DNA from 4 places in the Gluconobacter sp. P5B12 genome. Region 4 is predicted to be linked to each of the others. Evidence: predicted binding sites of a transcription regulator. Region 4 holds the regulator's gene; each other region holds the start of a gene.
The links. The regulator LexA, encoded in region 4, represses DNA repair genes until DNA is damaged. The targets are predictions, from matches to a motif close to TGTTCTANNTANGTTC.
Positions count from the first base shown of each region.

Region 1: uvrA (excinuclease ABC subunit UvrA) is a predicted target of LexA. The motif match lies at 2,199-2,214, and genes of this name have one in related genera.
Region 2: KP702_RS14070 (ImuA family protein) is a predicted target of LexA. The motif match lies at 2,418-2,433, and genes of this name have one in related genera.
Region 3: KP702_RS05665 (putative DNA modification/repair radical SAM protein) is a predicted target of LexA. The motif match lies at 2,164-2,179, and genes of this name have one in related genera.

Region 1 covers NZ_JACRVV010000002.1:230,832-235,044, forward strand. Annotated here, with positions in the region: gene uvrA (excinuclease ABC subunit UvrA) at 1-2,099, opposite strand, end outside; gene ssb (single-stranded DNA-binding protein) at 2,229-2,810, shown strand; gene KP702_RS05050 (GNAT family N-acetyltransferase) at 2,876-3,343, opposite strand; gene KP702_RS05055 (helix-turn-helix transcriptional regulator) at 3,340-4,137, opposite strand.
Region 2 covers NZ_JACRVV010000009.1:115,735-119,947, reverse strand. Annotated here, with positions in the region: gene KP702_RS14085 (hypothetical protein) at 1-673, shown strand, start outside; gene KP702_RS14080 (SOS response-associated peptidase) at 687-1,313, opposite strand; gene KP702_RS14075 (hypothetical protein) at 1,574-2,299, opposite strand; gene KP702_RS14070 (ImuA family protein) at 2,452-3,237, shown strand; gene KP702_RS14065 (DNA polymerase Y family protein) at 3,128-4,213, shown strand, end outside.
Region 3 covers NZ_JACRVV010000002.1:356,628-360,840, forward strand. Annotated here, with positions in the region: gene KP702_RS05655 (flagellar biosynthesis regulator FlaF) at 7-423, opposite strand; gene KP702_RS05660 (flagellin) at 528-2,000, opposite strand; gene KP702_RS05665 (putative DNA modification/repair radical SAM protein) at 2,184-3,416, shown strand; gene KP702_RS05670 (UdgX family uracil-DNA binding protein) at 3,417-4,213, shown strand, end outside.
Region 4 covers NZ_JACRVV010000005.1:74,302-78,514, reverse strand. Annotated here, with positions in the region: gene pgsA (CDP-diacylglycerol--glycerol-3-phosphate 3-phosphatidyltransferase) at 31-633, shown strand; gene KP702_RS10150 (hypothetical protein) at 735-1,340, shown strand; gene lexA (transcriptional repressor LexA) at 1,393-2,118, opposite strand; gene rpmG (50S ribosomal protein L33) at 2,426-2,593, shown strand; gene KP702_RS10135 (septum formation initiator family protein) at 2,709-3,038, opposite strand; gene eno (phosphopyruvate hydratase) at 3,186-4,213, opposite strand, start outside.

The DNA of each region.
Region 1 (4,213 bases), on a different contig from region 4:
ATTGGAGACTGATCGATTTCGATGATTTTATCGAGGTTCTCTACGCCTTCCAGTCGGTCATAAGGGAGTGGAGACTGGCTCGATTTCATGAGCTGCCGGGACAGTGCTTTGTAAAGGGTATCCACGACCAGGGTGGACTTGCCGCCGCCTGATACACCAGTGACCGCAATAAAGGTCCCCAGTGGGAAATCCACGGTCAGATCCTTGAGATTGTTTCCCTTGGCTCCAACCAATGTGAGTGTTTTGTCCGAGGTGCGTCGATTTTCCGGAACTGGAATAAACTTCCGACCCGAAAGATAGGCACCAGTCAGGCTTTCTTTATTCTTGGCTACTTCCGCAGGTGTGCCGATTGCGATGACGTTTCCGCCCCGCGTGCCAGCACCAGGCCCCATATCGATAAGGTAATCAGCAGCACGGATGGCATCTTCGTCATGCTCGACGACGATGACCGTGTTTCCAAGGCGTTTGAGGCGCTCCAGTGTGCCGAGAAGGCGCTCGTTGTCGCGCTGATGCAGGCCGATGGACGGTTCATCAAGCACATACAGAACGCCTGTCAGACCCGAGCCAATCTGGGACGCCAGCCGGATACGCTGGCTTTCACCGCCAGAAAGTGTGGCGGATCCGCGGGAAAGGGTGAGGTAGTCCAGGCCAACATCATCGAGGAAGTGTAGGCGATCCGTGATTTCGCGAAGAATGCGGCGCGCGATTTCGGCACGTTGTGGGGTGAGGGTAACTTCAACACCGGAAAACCAGTCCAGTGCCTTGCGGATCTGCATATCTGATGCTTCGGCGATGTTCAGGTCATTGACCTTTACGCAGAGGGCTTCAGGTTTCAGGCGTGCGCCATGGCAGGTGTGGCAGGGCTTTTCTGACTGATAGCGCGACAGTTCCTCGCGGACCCACATGCTGTCTGTCTGCGCCATGCGTCGGCGCAGGTTTTTGAGCACGCCTTCAAAGGGTTTTGTAACGGTATGGACCTTGCTGCCATCACGATACGGAATGGCGATGGGCTCTTTGGAACCGTACAGGATCAAATCCCTGGTTTCGGCTTTTAGGTCTCGCCATGGCGTGTTCATGGTGTCCCCGCAATGGCGAGCAAGAGCTGCAAGAGTCTGGTCATACCAGTCCGTGCTGGCACCACTCCAAGGGGCAATCACACCTTCAGAAAGTGTCAGGGTGTCGTCACTGACGATCAGGTTCTCGTCAAAATGGGTTTCCGTACCGATACCATCGCAGGTCGGACAGGCGCCCATTGGTGCATTGAAGGAAAACAGACGGGGTTCGATTTCCTCAATCGTAAAGCCTGAAACAGGGCAGGCGAAACGTGAGGAGAAAACGATGTGGGCGGGGGCAGCTGTTTCTCCCGCACGCCTGACTTCTTCCGCGTAGGCGAGACCGTCGGAGAGTTCGAGGGCTGTCTCAAAGCTGTCTGCCAGACGGGATTCGAGGTCAGGTTTGACGACAATCCGGTCCACCACGACTTCGACATTGTGGCGGGTCTTGCGATTGAGTTCGGGGGCTTCGGCAATTTCGTAAAGCTCACCGTCAATTTTGACGCGCGTGAAGCCCTTGCGAGCCAGGTCTGCCAGTTCGCGTTTGCAATCCCCTTTACGGTCCCGGACGACCGGCGCCAGCAGCATGAGGCGCGTGCCTTCAGGAAGCGCCATGACGCGATCTACCATTTGGCTGACCGTCTGGGCTTCAATAGGAAGGCCGGTTGCGGGTGAATAAGGAACACCCACGCGCGCCCAGAGAAGGCGCATGTAGTCATGGATTTCCGTGATGGTGCCGACGGTGGAGCGGGGGTTCTTTGAGGTCGTTTTTTGTTCGATCGAGATGGCCGGGGAGAGACCCTCAATGGAGTCCACATCCGGCTTGCCCATCAGTTCAAGGAACTGGCGGGCGTAAGCGGAAAGACTTTCCACATATCGGCGCTGACCTTCGGCATAGATCGTATCGAAGGCGAGAGACGACTTTCCGGAGCCGGAGAGACCCGTGATGATCGTCAGGGAGTCACGGGGAATCGTGACATCGATATTCTTGAGATTGTGGGCGCGGGCACCACGGACACGGATCGAATGATTGTCTGGAAAGCTCACGAAAACCCCGGAATGTGCAGAAAAGCGATTGTTAAAAATCGGAACGCGCCTGAACGGCGCTGGATCAATTATAGATGGGCGTTTAGGATCATATGAAAAGAACAATTCGAGAAAATTGGTTGGTACGGAATGGCAGGCAGCGTCAATAAGGTGATTCTGGTCGGGAATCTGGGCAAGGACCCGGAAGTCCGGAACACGCAGTCAGGCGGGAAGGTTGTCAATCTGACGATCGCCACGTCTGAAACATGGAACGACCGTCAGTCCGGTGAGCGCCGCGAGCGTACGGAATGGCATCGCGTCGTCATTTTCAATGATCGCCTGGGCGATGTGGCTGAGCGTTTTCTGCGCAAGGGGCGCAAGGTTTACCTCGAAGGTGAACTGCGGACCCGTAAGTGGACCGACCAGTCCGGCCAGGAGCGTTACACGACGGAAGTGACGATCGATCGCTTCCGCGGTGAGTTGGTGCTCCTCGACAGTAACCGCAGTGGCGGTGATGAAGGCGGTGGCTTCGACGGTGGTGGTTCGTCCTACGGTGGCGGAAGCAACAACGGCGGTGGCTTTGGTGGTGGAAGCCGGAGCGGTAGCAGTGAAGGCGGCTTTGGCGGCGGCTCTCGGAGTAGCGGCGGTAGCGCAGGTGGCGCGTCGGGCAGTCGGGGCGGTGGCTGGGATGCTCCGCCAGATAACGATCTGGATGACGAAATCCCGTTCTAAGGGATTTTCCGGAGAACCGGGCTGGCTAGTGTCAGTCCGGTTTTTTTATGCGTGAAAGGCCCGTTTCAGAGCGCCAGATGAAGGAACTGGTTGAACTTAGAGGCCTGATAGTCAGCGAAAGGTTTACCGAGTTGAAAGCCTCGGGCCTTGTAGAGCTTTAGTGCGGGTTCGAAAGAGGAATTCTGGCCGGTTTCAAGGTTGAGCTTTTTCAGGCCCAGAGAGCGTGCTCTGTGAATGAGATGATCCAGAAGACTGCTGGCGATGCCCTGTCTTAAAAAATCCGGATGAGTCCGCATGGATTTGAGCTCACCGTCCTGAGCACGCAATCGTTTTAGCGCACCAATGCCAGCAACGTGGCCCCGGTGGTGGACAGTCCAGACCTCGATATCTGATGAGGTGAGAGCAGCCAGATCCAAGGCGAAGACGTGTCCAGCAGGGGTGTTTTCGTGCATTCCGGCAAGATGAAGGGCCAAAAGGTCGCGTGTTTCTTGGTCGGAAAAATCGGCTGGGCGGAGAGTGTAGTTCGGGTTCATAAGGTGGAATCCGGAGTGGCCGTGCTTCTGGACAGAATGACAAGTTTATAGCCCGCATGAGCTGTCGGGATGAACGTTGTTTGATCGTAGTGGAGAAGGCCTTGTGTTGGATGTTGAAAGCTCCGCTGCCCTCCTTCTCTGGGGAGGACGCTTTGGTCTTCCCAGAAACGGTTAAATTCCGGACTTTCTCTCTGAAGGGTTGAGACAAGTGTCTGAAAAAGTTCGGTACGGGCACTCGAAACTGTATCGGCCCGAAACTCGGCCAGAAGCCGCTGAGCGCGGGTTAGCCAGTCCGTAAGGAAAATTCGGGCATGGGGGTTCAGAAAAACATAGCGCAGCTGATTGGTCTCTGAGCTGTTCAGCCAGACATCGAAAAGGATTTTGGCTGCGGAATTTGCGCTCAGAACATTCCACATGGGATCGAGCAAATAAGCGGGGTTGGAGATCTGTTCCGGGAGGCTGAGAAGTGTGGCTGGTGCAGTTGGTGCGGTATGATCCCCGTGAGGGTCTCGCAGTTCTGCCAAGGTGAAAAGGTAGCGTCTTTCCGTCATGGACAGTTTTAGAGCCGTGGCAATGCGCGACAGGGTAGCGGCCGAGCATGAGACGTCGCGTCCCTGTTCCAGCCACGTGTACCATGTCGTGCTGATCCCGCAGAGTTGAGCTGTTTCCTCGCGGCGTAGCCCTGGGGTGCGTCTGCGATGTAATGGAGTCAGCAATCCTGCTTCTGATGGGGCAAGCCTTTCCCGGTGCGTGCGAAGAAACAGACCAAGAGTTTTGCGGCTGGACGTAGGCATGGTGCAATTTATACCATGATAAAATAGGATCTTATACCTGACTGTTTGTTGCCTGATGATGATCTCCAAGGGAGAA
Region 2 (4,213 bases), on a different contig from region 4:
CTTCTGTGCAGCGTTAGGCCGCTACTGGCACGCCCATGATATTCTCCGGACGCCTTTGATCCTGACCGGCATCGAAGCACTCTCGCCTGGAACACCTTGGGAGATCGAGCTCTGGCTGTGCTGGTGGCTCGATGCTCTTCTGGCCGAAGTCCGCGAGGCGCATGACCTTCTGCGCCACCTGGAGCGAGCCAGAATGCAGGCGCTTGAGAGATGCGGCGCGCAACGTCGGCATTCGCGCGCACCCCAGGCGATCAATGTGCTGGCGATCCAGCCGCTCGTGTCCGCGTCCATGCTGGCGGAGCGTCTCGGCATGTCGCTGAAAAGCGCGCTGCAGCTTCTCAGCGTGTTCCAGGACCGGGGCATTGTTGTCGAAGTTACGCACCGGGCGGCTCATCGCCTGTTCGGTCTTGCCGTAATGGAATCCCTCAGCGACATTGTGACACCGCCCAAGCGACCCGTTCCTGGCCGAAAACGCGGGCGACCGCGCAAGAATGATCTGTTCACGGCGTACTCTGTCGGGGCGGACGAGATGACGCAGCTCCCGCCGCTAACCTGGTTGGATCCGGTTCAGTTCGATTATGAGGATCTGGCAGCAGCCATGGATCAGGCGGATGAAGCCATAATGCGAAGTTCCCGACTAATCGCCCGCCTCAAGGGAAAGAAGGCCAGTTAGATCGTTCATCTGTTCAGAGAACCTGAAGAGATGACTCTTTCAGTGGCCTCTGCAGTTTCAGGGCGTCCGGTGTGGGGGCCGTCAGCCAGGTTTCGATCTCTTCCCGGTCTTTCAAAATGACGGGCATGGCTTTGGGATGGTAGGGCGCGACCACCGCGTTGGCTTCCGTTGTCAGGAAGCCGAAAAAATCGGCCGTAACCTCGCCTTCCTTGAGTTTGCGTACCGAGGTCCAGGAGGTCCAGATCCCGGCAAAAAAGCGGAGAGGCTTTGTCTCGTCGGCTGCGAACCATACCGGATGAAACGACCCGTCATCTTGGCGCGCCTGTTCCGAGAAAGCCGTAAACGGCACCACGCAGCGATGCGAAACACCCAGCCAGCGTCGCCAGTGCAGAGAGCTCGTATTGCGGATATTCGTCACCCCCCGGTCGACCTTATGGCCTTTCAGGGCAAAGGCAGGCGACGGCATGCCCCATCGGGCCAGAACCAGCTCCCGACCGTTCTGCCCGTTGCGCACAATAGGCGCCGCGTAATCCGGATAGACATCCGGCATGAGGGGAAGATTGCCCGTATGGTCATTGAGAACCTCCGCAAGAGCGCGGATCTCATCCTGTGAGGACGTCTGAGCATAGAGGTTACACATGATCGCTCGTCTGCTCTGAAGCCGTATATCTTATCTGCGAAGTTCTCTTAGAGAAGAATACGGAGCGCTGCGGCTGCGTTCCTTTATTAGAAGAAATAAAAGCTATTGTTGTTTGCGCAATGGACTTGTGGGCAGAGCTGCGCCTTCGGGTCAGGTCGTAAGAGCTGTCCCGAAGGCGTGAGCGGGCGCCTCAAGCGGCTGTCCACAAATCCATAGCCTTAATCTCCCTGTTCCCCAGAAAAGATGGATTTTTTCTCAAGCTAGCTTGCCGAGGAAGGGGCCGGTAGTGCACATTCGAGTACAACTTTTATGAAGTAATCCAAATTTTCGTTCGTTAAATGCATGTTTCCTTCCCAATCTATGTCGTCCGGATCCTTAGAAACCATTTTCCCTTCAAGGGTGGTTCTCTTAGTGAAATTTGCATCCGAACTAAAATACTCTGGATTTGAACGATATAGTTCTTCTGCGCACTTACTATTGTGCTTTATTGTATTTGCAATCATTCGCAATTTGTCTAATTGTGGTGGAATGAAGAATCCACGCTTTCGGAGAGCAGTGACAATTCTTTCATGATTGGGCTTTTTCGGAAGATCCTCTAGCCATACCTGAGCGGAGCGCTCCCAATGGTGATATATTAACACTAAGAATGCTTTGCGGAGGAGCATCAGGTTCTCCTCTGCATCGCTTATCATCGCCAGCAGATGATCACTTTCATATCCACAATCCATCCCGTCTTCATCGATTATCTCCCAGGTTCGCTCTCCACGAGAAATGGCCTCTTCGAGGTCGCGAAACTCTTTCTCGATAATAGCAATATCTTGAAGAAAGGGCTTACTCGCTGCATGAAACGATTCACCAAGTCTTTGAAGACCATTCCTATAACGACGCATCTCTAGGTCGAGGAGTAACTTCCTAATATCCACTATTTTACTTCCATTTCCCGTTAAACCGTAAGATCCGGCTACCTTTTTATTGGATTTTTCCAAGCATAGGACTTACCCTACAGGAAGTCGTCAAATCTTCGATATCCCCATTTTCGCGGATAATCGGTGTGTTGCTAGTAAGACAGGATATCGCGAATTTAGCTTGCATCCGATAGCGTTTTGTTCTCTTTCTGTTCTCGTTAAGGAGAACAGTCATGACTTCGAACGCGCTGGCGCGTCTGCGCGAGCAGGTCCGATGCCTGGAGCGTCGGAGCCTGCCTCACTCTACACTCCGGGCGCTGCCAACAGGCCTGCTACCGGTCGATAACCATCTGGGCGGCGGCTTCAAAACCGCCAGCCTGCACGACATCCTGGTGCCCGATCCGCTCGAGATCGGGGCCAGCCTCGCCCTGCTTCTGCCTCTGCTCGCGCGCAGTAACCAGCCTGTTTTCTGGCTGGGGGCGGTACCCCCTCAGCTCCATGCCTGGGGACTGCATCAGGCCGTGATCTCGCTCCGGCACCTGATCTGCGTTGAGAGCGATGACGCCAGTGTTCTGGCCGTCGCCGAGGACATCCTGCGCGGTCCCGAGCGCGCCATTGTCGTGATAGCCGGTCTGCATATTCCCTCCCTGACAGAAGTGCGTCGTCTGAACCTCGCCGCCGAAAGCAGCGGAAATACCGGCTTCTTCCTGCGCCCTGTCAGCGTCTCCCGCTCCTCTGGAAAAGATCCCTGTGCCTGCGCCACCCGCTGGCAGATCACCTCTCACCCTTCAGACCCTCTCTGTCTGCCGGGATTGGTTCTACCGCTTCCCGGCCCCTGCCGTCTTTCCGTCTCGCTGCTGCGGGTGCGCGGAGGACGTCCTGCCCACTGGCTCCTCGACTGTCCTGACCATGCGCCGCATTCTCGCCCTCTGGCTTCCCTTCTGGCGCACCGAGCGCCTCCAGCTCTGCCAGTCGGATCATTACCCTTCCGATCGCCCGCTTGTCGTGCACGCGCCTGAGCACAACCGCCAGACGCTCACAGCCGTCAATCCGGTGGCACTGGCGGCGGGGCTGAGACCCGGCCAACCGCTGGCCCAGGCACGCAGCCTTGTGCCGGATCTCCTGTGCGCCGAGCAGGACACAGACGCCGATGATGCGGCTCTCCTGAACCTGTGTTCATGGCTGCTGTGGCTGTCGCCCCTGCCCGCTCTGGATGTGCCCGATGGCCTTTATAGCGATACAACCGGCTGTGCTCATCTCTATGGCGGCGAAGAGGCGATGCTGTCTCTCGTTCGGACGCGTCTTTCCGAAAAAGGTCATGTCTGCTCTCTTGCTTTGAGTGACACTGCAGCGGCCTCGCGCGTTCTGGCACGCTCCCGCCTCGACCGGGCCTGTGTCATTCCGCCCGGTCAGCAGAAACAGGCTCTGGACCAACTGCCGTGTTCGGCCCTTCCGATTGCCCCGGAGACAGCATCCCATCTCAATCGCCTGGGACTGACAACCATTGGCGCCCTTGCGGCCCTTCCCCGCGCGCCTTTGGCCAAGCGGTTCGGCGCGGAGCTTCTCACCTGTCTGGATGAGGCGCTTGGCCGTCAGGCCAGGCCGCTGAACGTGGTTCAGCTGCGGGACCGGATCTCGCTCTCGCGCTCGCTTGTTGAGCCTATCGCCACGGCCGAGGCGATTGCGACCGTGATCGAGGCTCTTGTGCCGGAAGCCTGCGCCTCGCTGTCCCGTCGCGGGGAAGGCGCACGGCAGATCGATTTCCTCTGTGTGCGTGTCGACAGCACGGTCCAGGCCATCCAGGTGGGCACCTCCGATCCGAGCTCGGATACGCCCCGCATCCTCCGTCTTCTCAAGGATCAGATTTCCCGGATTGAGCCCGGCTTTGGCATCGAGGCTGTCACGTTGACGATCAGCGCCAGCGAGCCCATGGAGGCCGGCCCGGATCGCCCGGTGCTCTCAGACCCGGAGGACTGTCAGGCGGACACGCTGCCC
Region 3 (4,213 bases), on a different contig from region 4:
TAGTTTTTACCCGACCATTTGAATAGCTGCGCGAGTTTCGTTTGATGCCGCGGGTCCCGCATATGAGGAAGGGCCAGCAGACGCTGACAGACCTTCAATCATGTCCATGTTGATATCAATGAGAGCCTGAAGGGATGTATCCGAGTTCAGTGCAACATTGGCGTATCGCATGGACCAGGTTCCAACGGTCGTCAGGTCTTTGCGCAGAGTTGCATCCAAAGGGCAGTCCGTCCGCTGGACCCCTTGCATCAGAATGCCCCAGAGTTTGAGATTGGCAGACAATGCGGCCTGTCGATCTGAGCGTGTTTTTGCTGCCGACAGCAGACCATTAACGTGTCTGAACGCCATGGCTTCCACTTCTCGTGGCGGAAGATAGGTGCCGGACTGGTTCTGGTATTGTGACATGCCATAGGTCACGGACATGATGTTCCTTTACAAAAGGACTGTTTCAAAAGACTCCCGGGAAACGGGAAACTTCTGGAACAGTCCAGGAAGGGGCGCTGGCTTTCATCAGCGCCCCGCCGACATCAACCGCGGAAGAGCGACATGATGTTGGAAGACTGCGAATTCGCAATCGAGAGCGACTGAATGGCCAGCTGCTGCTTCGTTTGCAGGGACGTAAGCTTGGCGCTTTCCGCTGCAAGATCAGCATCCGTCAGGGCGCCCACGCCCGTCGTCAGGGCATCAGACAGCGTGCTGTTGGACGTCTGAAGCTGTGTAACGGTATTGGAAGCCACACCGATGCTGGAAGAAATGCGGCTCATCTTGTTGATGGCGCCAGAAACAGCAAGTTGGACAACGTCCGTGCCGGAAGTGGTCGCTACTGTGGCAGCGCCTGTCGTCCCTGTGAGGCTGACCGACGCGCCTGTCGTAGCTGTTGCGTCGGCGGCGTCGAGATTGCCGCCGGCAATCGTCAGCTTGCCGTCGTTTGCCATCTGGGCGCCGAAACCGGCATTTCCTAGGGCCGTCACCAGCGTTGAAAGCTGGTCACTTGTGGTCTTGGTTGTGGAGGCGTTCGAGACGTTGACGTCCACAACCTGCGTCAGAACTTTCGCATTGCCGTTGGTATCCAGATCACCAACCTTGGCAGCGCTATAGGTCATGTTGCCACTGGCATCAGCCTTGGCAGTGATGGTGTCGCCATTGGTCAGGGAGTACGTCGTCGTACCATCAGATGCCTTCTTGGATGTGGCATCGGCGATTGTCAGCGTGCCATCCTTGTTGACTGCCACGGAGGTGGCAGTGTCTGTCAGGCCAGAAGCAATGGCTGTTCCGACAGATGTTGCAGCACCATCAGTGGTATCGCCCGGCTTTGAGTCCAGAACGAAGGACGTGGTGATGGCCGGGTTTGATGCTGTCGCATTGCTGCTGTCAGCAGAAGACAGGTTCTTCAGGGTCAGTGTCGTGGCGGTCGCGCCAGAACCCGCCAGAGCCGTGACTGCGCTCGTGTCGATCGTGACACCCTTCATATCCGTGCTCAGCCCTTGCAGGCCCAGACCGGTCGAGGTGGCATCAGCACCATTCAGTGTGAACAGGTTGCCATTGATGTCCTGAGCAGCAGAAATCTGCGTGTATTTCACGCTGCTGCTCGTAGAGCCGGACAGCAGGTTTACCCCTTGGAAGGTCGAGTTCGACGTGGCCACGTCGATCTGAGACAGGTAGCTGCTCAGCTGGGTGTTCAGGGTGTCCTGATCTTCACCGTTATTGGCAGCATTCGTGACCGTCTCGGACATGCTGCTCAGAACGCTTGAAATGGACCCAGCCTGCGAAGAGGCCGTGCTGAGAACCTGTCCCGCAAACTGAAGACCGGTCGAGACGCCGGACAGGGCCGAAATCTGGGAATTCATTGTCTGGGAAATGGCGTAAATGGCCGGGCTGTCAGAGGCGGAGCTGACGCTCTTGCCTGTGGACACGGCGTTCTGCGTCTTGCTCAGCTGGTCCGTCGTCTGGTTCAGAACCTGAAGAGCCGACATGGCGGCTGTATTTGTATTGATTGACATGGACATCGAGACATTCTCCGTCGGTGCAGTTTTGCTCCTTCACGATAGGCCTTGAATGGTTAAGGGAACCTGAATCTTCGCCTTTAAAAAACGGCGACAGGGTTTGACAGAAAACAAGCAAACAACCGGTAAATTATAAGCAGTTCTTGCATTTTATAGACGGGAACGAAATAAGAACAATGCATGAAGAAATCTCTGTCTGAACGTCTTGCGATTCTGTCCGATGCGGCAAAGTATGATGCGTCCTGCGCGTCCAGTGGATCGACGCGGCGGGACTCTGCCAAAACGGGCGGTCTGGGCTCCACGACCGGGAACGGGATCTGTCATGCCTATACGCCGGATGGGCGTTGTATTTCGCTGCTCAAGATCCTGCTGACCAATTTCTGCATTTATGACTGCGCCTATTGCATCAACCGCTCATCCTCAAATGTTGAGCGGGCGAAGTTCACGCCTGATGAAGTGATCTGGCTGACGCTGGAGTTCTACCGTCGGAACTGCATTGAGGGGCTTTTCCTGTCGTCGGGGATTATCCGGTCGTCCGATCATACGATGGAGCAGCTTGTACAGGTCGCGCGGGACCTGCGGCTCAAGCATGGTTTCCGCGGATATATCCATCTCAAGACGATTCCGGATGCATCTCCCAAATTGCTGGAGGAAGCTGGGCTGTATGCGGATCGCTTATCGATCAACGTCGAGATGCCAACAGAAACGGGTCTGAAGGATTACGCGCCGGAGAAGGATGCCGGAAATATCCGCCGCGCGATGGGGGACATGCGTCTCAAGATTGATGCGGCCAAAGAGAAGACACATACGGGTAGACGGGCAGGGCGCTTTTCACCGGGCGGCCAGAGTACACAGATGATCATCGGGGCAGATGCCGCGACGGATCAGGATGTTCTGGCCAGTAGCTCGGGTCTCTATGGGTCTTACGGCCTGCGCCGCGTTTACTATTCAGCCTTCAGCCCCATTCCAGATGCTTCAGCGATCCTGCCTGTGCGTAGCCCACCGTTACAGCGGGAGCACCGGCTGTATCAGGCGGACTGGCTCTTCCGGTTCTATGGCTTTGATTTTGGCGAACTGACAGCATCACGGCCCAATGGAATGCTGGATCTGGAGATTGATCCCAAGCTGGCCTGGGCTCTGGATAACCGCGCGCAATTTCCAGTGGACCTGAATCTTGCCTCCAAAGAAATGCTGCTGCGGGTCCCTGGGCTTGGGGTTCGGACCGTTGCCGCGCTGCTGTCTGCGCGAAAGCACACGACAATCCGTCTGGAAGATCTGGCGCGGCTGAACGTCTCCATTAAAAAGGTGCGTCCGTTCGTCAAGGCATCCGGATGGAGCCCCGCGCGTCTGACGGATCGTCAGGATTTGCGGACTCTTTTTCTGCCGGCTCCACAGCAGATGCGGCTTCTGTAAATGCCGGTTACCGTCAGGCTCGCGGATACCAGCGCGTTTGAAGGCTGGCGCGAAAAGGCCAGAATGGCGCTTCAGCGTGACATTCCTCCGGACCAGATCCTCTGGCGCTATCCTGAGGTCGATCTGGATCTGTTTCACGCGGCTGAAAATCAGACGTTTGAAGGCGAAGTCGTGCGGGATGTTCGCCTCAAAGCATCGAGCCTGCCCCTTTTGAAAGATGTTCTCTGCCACTCCAGTGCTGAGCGGTTCGCATTAGCTTACCGGCTGCTCTGGCGTCTTCAGAGTGATCCGAACCTGTTGTCGGTGGTGACAGATCAGGATGTGGCGCAGGCGCGTCGCATGGTGCATCAGGTTCGCCGGGCGGCCCATAAAATGACGGCTTTCGTGCGCTTCCGGGAGCAGGGAACGTCGGAGACGGGTCGGCGGCGTTTTCTTTCCTGGTTTGAGCCGGACCATCATGTGCTGGAAAAAGTCTCTTCTTTTTTCGCGGGCCGTTTCGCAGATATGGACTGGATGATCCTGACGCCGCGCGGCTCTTTGCGATGGGATGGCGAGACGGTACATTGCTCTTTCGAGCCCTGTGAAAAGCAGGTGCTTGATGATGACGTGGATCAGCTCTGGCAGACCTATTACGCCTCGACTTTCAATCCTGCCCGTGTCCGGACGAAAGCGATGCGCAATGAAATGCCGCGGCGTTACTGGCATAACCTGCCAGAGGCTAACCTGATTCCTCATCTGGTGGCGCAGGCGGAAAAACGCGTGGCCGAAATGGCGGCACAGGAGGCTCTTCCTGCGCC
Region 4 (4,213 bases):
GACGGATAAACTGTTCTAGACTGCTTCGTGATGCTGACTGATCTGCCAAACGTCCTGACTCTGCTCCGTATTGCGGCCATTCCTGTTCTGGTTGCTTTGCTGGCGCTGCATTCCGCACTCGGTAACGTTGCGGCCTGCGTTGTGTATACGGCTGCCTGCATTACGGATTATCTGGATGGTGCCCTGGCACGTCGGTGGCAGATGCTATCCGAGTTAGGGCGGATGATGGACCCGATTGCTGACAAGCTCCTTGTTGGCGCACTTCTGCTCGCACTGGCAGGCCTGACAGTACTCCCAGTGTATTCCCTCTACGCGGCCATCATCATTATGCTGCGCGAAATTCTTGTTAGTGGCCTACGTGAATACATGGCCTCCCAGCGCGCAACACTTCCATCCACTCGGCTCGCGAAATGGAAGACCGGCATTCAGATGGTCGCGATCGGTTTTCTGATCGGGGGAGACAAAGCTGCAGTCACGCTGCATATCTCATTCCTGCCCGCCACACTGATCGGTGGTATTCTGCTCTGGATTTCAGTTATCCCAACAGTTCTGAGCGGGTGGGGTTACCTCACTGCCGGGCTCACCCGAATGATGGCTTCTCAGCCGCGCAAGTCTTCAAAGATCGTCTCCTGATCTGGACTAGCCGTGATTATTATTGCAGTTATCGGCTCGTCATCTGGCGCTTTTAACTTATGACAGCTAGAGTTCAGGGATCGACCTTATGGGAGTACACAATGCGTAAGGCCGCTCTACTGGCATTACCTCTGGCCCTGAGCGGCTGTGCGGGCATGGGTAAGTTTTTCAATGACACCGCGCTGTGGTCGGGAAGTAACCCTAATGCTCCCCATGGCGATAGTGAGAACCTTCGCAGAGCACGCGGTGAATTCGTAGCGGCTGCACCAATCCTGCCAGAAGGTGGGAATATGTGGCCTGGCTCACCTCAGCCTCTGCCAACCCTTAAAGACGTGGTAAACCCTGACAGCGTATTTAATAAGGCTCTCGGCGATCCAGCCACGTATTTTGGTGGCGCCACACTCGACAAGAATTTCATGGGCGGCATCGCCGGTGCCGGTGCTCTTGGCGTATCTGGGCCGCAGATGAAGTCAGGCGATACCATGTCCGTCGGTGAGAAGATCGACGCAATGCGGGGCGTTTCGGAAGATCGCAGTCACTTTATTCCTACGCTTCCGACGAGCGTTCCGGATAATGCTGGTCGCTTCCTGAACAAAAACCCCGACAAAACAATCATCATCCCGAATGGGGACGGAACGAGCACTCTGATCGCTCCTGACGGTAAAGTCCGCGTCGTGCGCGGCGTACCGTCAGTTCCTAATAAATAATCATCAGAAATTATCTGCCTTGCCGGAGCATTAATCCGACAAGGCAGTTCTTTCAGTAATGCCTGAAAAGGGCGACCAGCCGCCCCTGTATGCGCACACGCGCAGCAGGCAGAATACGTGTCTCGTATTCCCGATTAGCGGCTTCCAAAGCAATCGTAGAACCACGACGGCGCAGCTTCTTGAGGGTCACTTCCTGATCATCAATCAGCGCAACAACGATCTGACCATTATCCGCCACTTCGCCGCGACGGATGATGGCAACATCACCGTCCAAAATGCCAGCTTCAATCATGGAATCACCCGCGACTGTGAGAGCATAATGCTCTCCAGTGCCGAGCAGGGACGATGGCACCTGAATCTGTGCGCTATCATCCTGCAAGGCCTCAATAGGGAGGCCGGCAGCAATGCGTCCATAAAGTGGAAGCTGAACGCTTGTGTTTTCAACGGGAGAGCGAGGCGCCTCGGAAAATGTCCCGGGAAGATCCTGACGACCACCCTCAACAACTGTTGGAACGAAAGGCGCCGGATTAGCCACGGTATCCACAACCGGGGCCTCAAGGCCCATATGAGGCAGACGTAGGACTTCAAGCGCTCTCGCACGATGATGATGGCGCCGCAGAAAGCCACGCTCTTCAAGGGCGGAGATGAGGCGATGAATTCCTGATTTGGAACGAAGCTCTAGGGCGTCCTTCATTTCATCGAAGGAAGGGGAATAGCCCGTCCGCCGAAGATGTTCGTCAATGTATAGCAAAAGCTGGTGCTGCTTACGCGTCAGCATACAGGCGCTCCCATGCGCCTCGGTGGAGGCAAAATCTGAAGATCGAGACATTGCATAATCGTATGCAGAGCTCTTTTGTTCCTTATAGGTTCCCCTTTGTCCACCTGCAAGGATATCTACGGGGCATCAATAAAGCTTTTATCCGGCAGAAAACGCGGGTTTTTGCGGAAAAATACACCTTATCCCTGGATTTTCTTCAGAAAGCCTTGACCTGAGACATACAAATCAGCATGTTGCGCCGAACTAGATCAACCTGCTGCTTTGGCACTTGCGAGCGGCATCAGGACGGCGCAAGCCCGAGGGTATCATGGGAAAAAGCAACGTTATTCAGATCCGTCTCGTCTCGTCGGCTGACACCGGCTACTTCTACGTCACGAAGAAGAACGCACGTTCTGCTACGGGCAAGATGGAAGTCCGTAAGTATGACCCGGTTGCCCGCAAGCACGTGACCTTCCGCGAAGCCAAGATCAAGTAAGATCTCGCGGATCATACGACTTTAAAAAAGGCGGCCTTCGGGTCGCCTTTTTTATTGGCTCAGTTTCCGGCAAACAAAACTTCACCAAACATAAAAAAAGAGCCTGAAGCGGCTCTTAGAAAAGTTTGTCGTGTGGTCCATAGGGGATAACAATATCGCCGTTCCGCGTCAGATTAAGCATGGCACGTGAACGCTCGTCCAGAATGTCGGCATCAAGAGCCTTCTCTTTGAGCGCAAGCACGCGACGATGCCACACCGCCTGCTCATCTTTGGCATCCTGTTGCGCCTGGATGGCCTGCTGCTGAAGCACAAGCTGATCCTGATAGGCACGGATACCATGAGCGCCGTGAAGGGCGTTCCACCCGAAATAAGCGGTCAGGGACAGAAAGAGCACAGGGGGAGCAACCGCGCGGATGGCACGTTTGATAAGTCTGACGGGTCTCACGCGGGGTAACAGGCTCCCTTGGCTTGAAAACTTCCCAACAGCCTAGCTCAGAGAGAGGCTGCGAAACAATCACTGTTGTTCAAGACAGTAGATTATTTTAACGCGCCTATAAAACCGGCCTCCCAAATGGAGGCCGGCGTTTGTTGATCAGGCGGACTTGAGAATGCTGCGACCCGCATAACGGGCTGCGCTTCCAAGCTGCTGCTCAATACGGATCAGCTGGTTGTACTTAGCCGTACGGTCAGAGCGGGAGAGGGAACCCGTCTTGATTTGACCACAGTTCGTAGCAACAGCAAGATCAGCAATGACGGCGTCTTCAGTCTCACCAGAACGATGGCTCATAACGCAGGTGTAGCCAGCCTTGTGGGCTGTCTCGACTGCTTCCAGCGTCTCCGTCAGTGTGCCGATCTGATTGACCTTCACGAGCAGGGAGTTCGCTGTCTTGGCCTTGATGCCGCGACGAAGGCGCTCAGGATTGGTCACGAACAGATCATCACCAACGAGTTGGAGACGATCACCCAGGCGCGAGGTCAGCTCAGCCCAGCCTTCCCAGTCGTCCTCAGCCAGACCATCTTCGATGGAGACAATCGGATACTTCTTGGCAAGATCTTCGAGGTAGGAGATCATGCCTGAAGAGTCGAACTCCTTGCCTTCACCCTTAAGATTGTAGCGGCCGTTGCTGTAGAACTCGGTCGCTGCACAATCGAGGGCAAACGTCACGTCATCGCCCGGACGATACCCAGCAGCCTCAACAGACTTCGTAATGAAGCTCAGAGCTTCATCGGCAGACTTCAGACCCGGAGCAAATCCGCCCTCATCACCAACATTGGTGTTGTGACCAGCAGCAGACAGACCCTTCTTGAGAGCGGCGAAGATTTCAGACCCCATGCGCACGGCATCAGCCAACGTCGGCGCACCAACTGGCTGGATCATGAACTCCTGAATGTCGATCGGGTTATCCGCGTGTTCGCCACCATTCACGATGTTCATCATGGGAACCGGAAGCGTGTGCGCGAAAACGCCACCGACATAACGATAGAGCGGCAGTTCCAGCTCTTCTGCCGTCGCCTTGGCAACCGCGAGAGAAACGCCGAGAATTGCATTCGCACCAATGCGGGACTTGTTCGGCGTGCCATCCAGCTCGATCATCGCGTTGTCGATGGCGATCTGGTCTT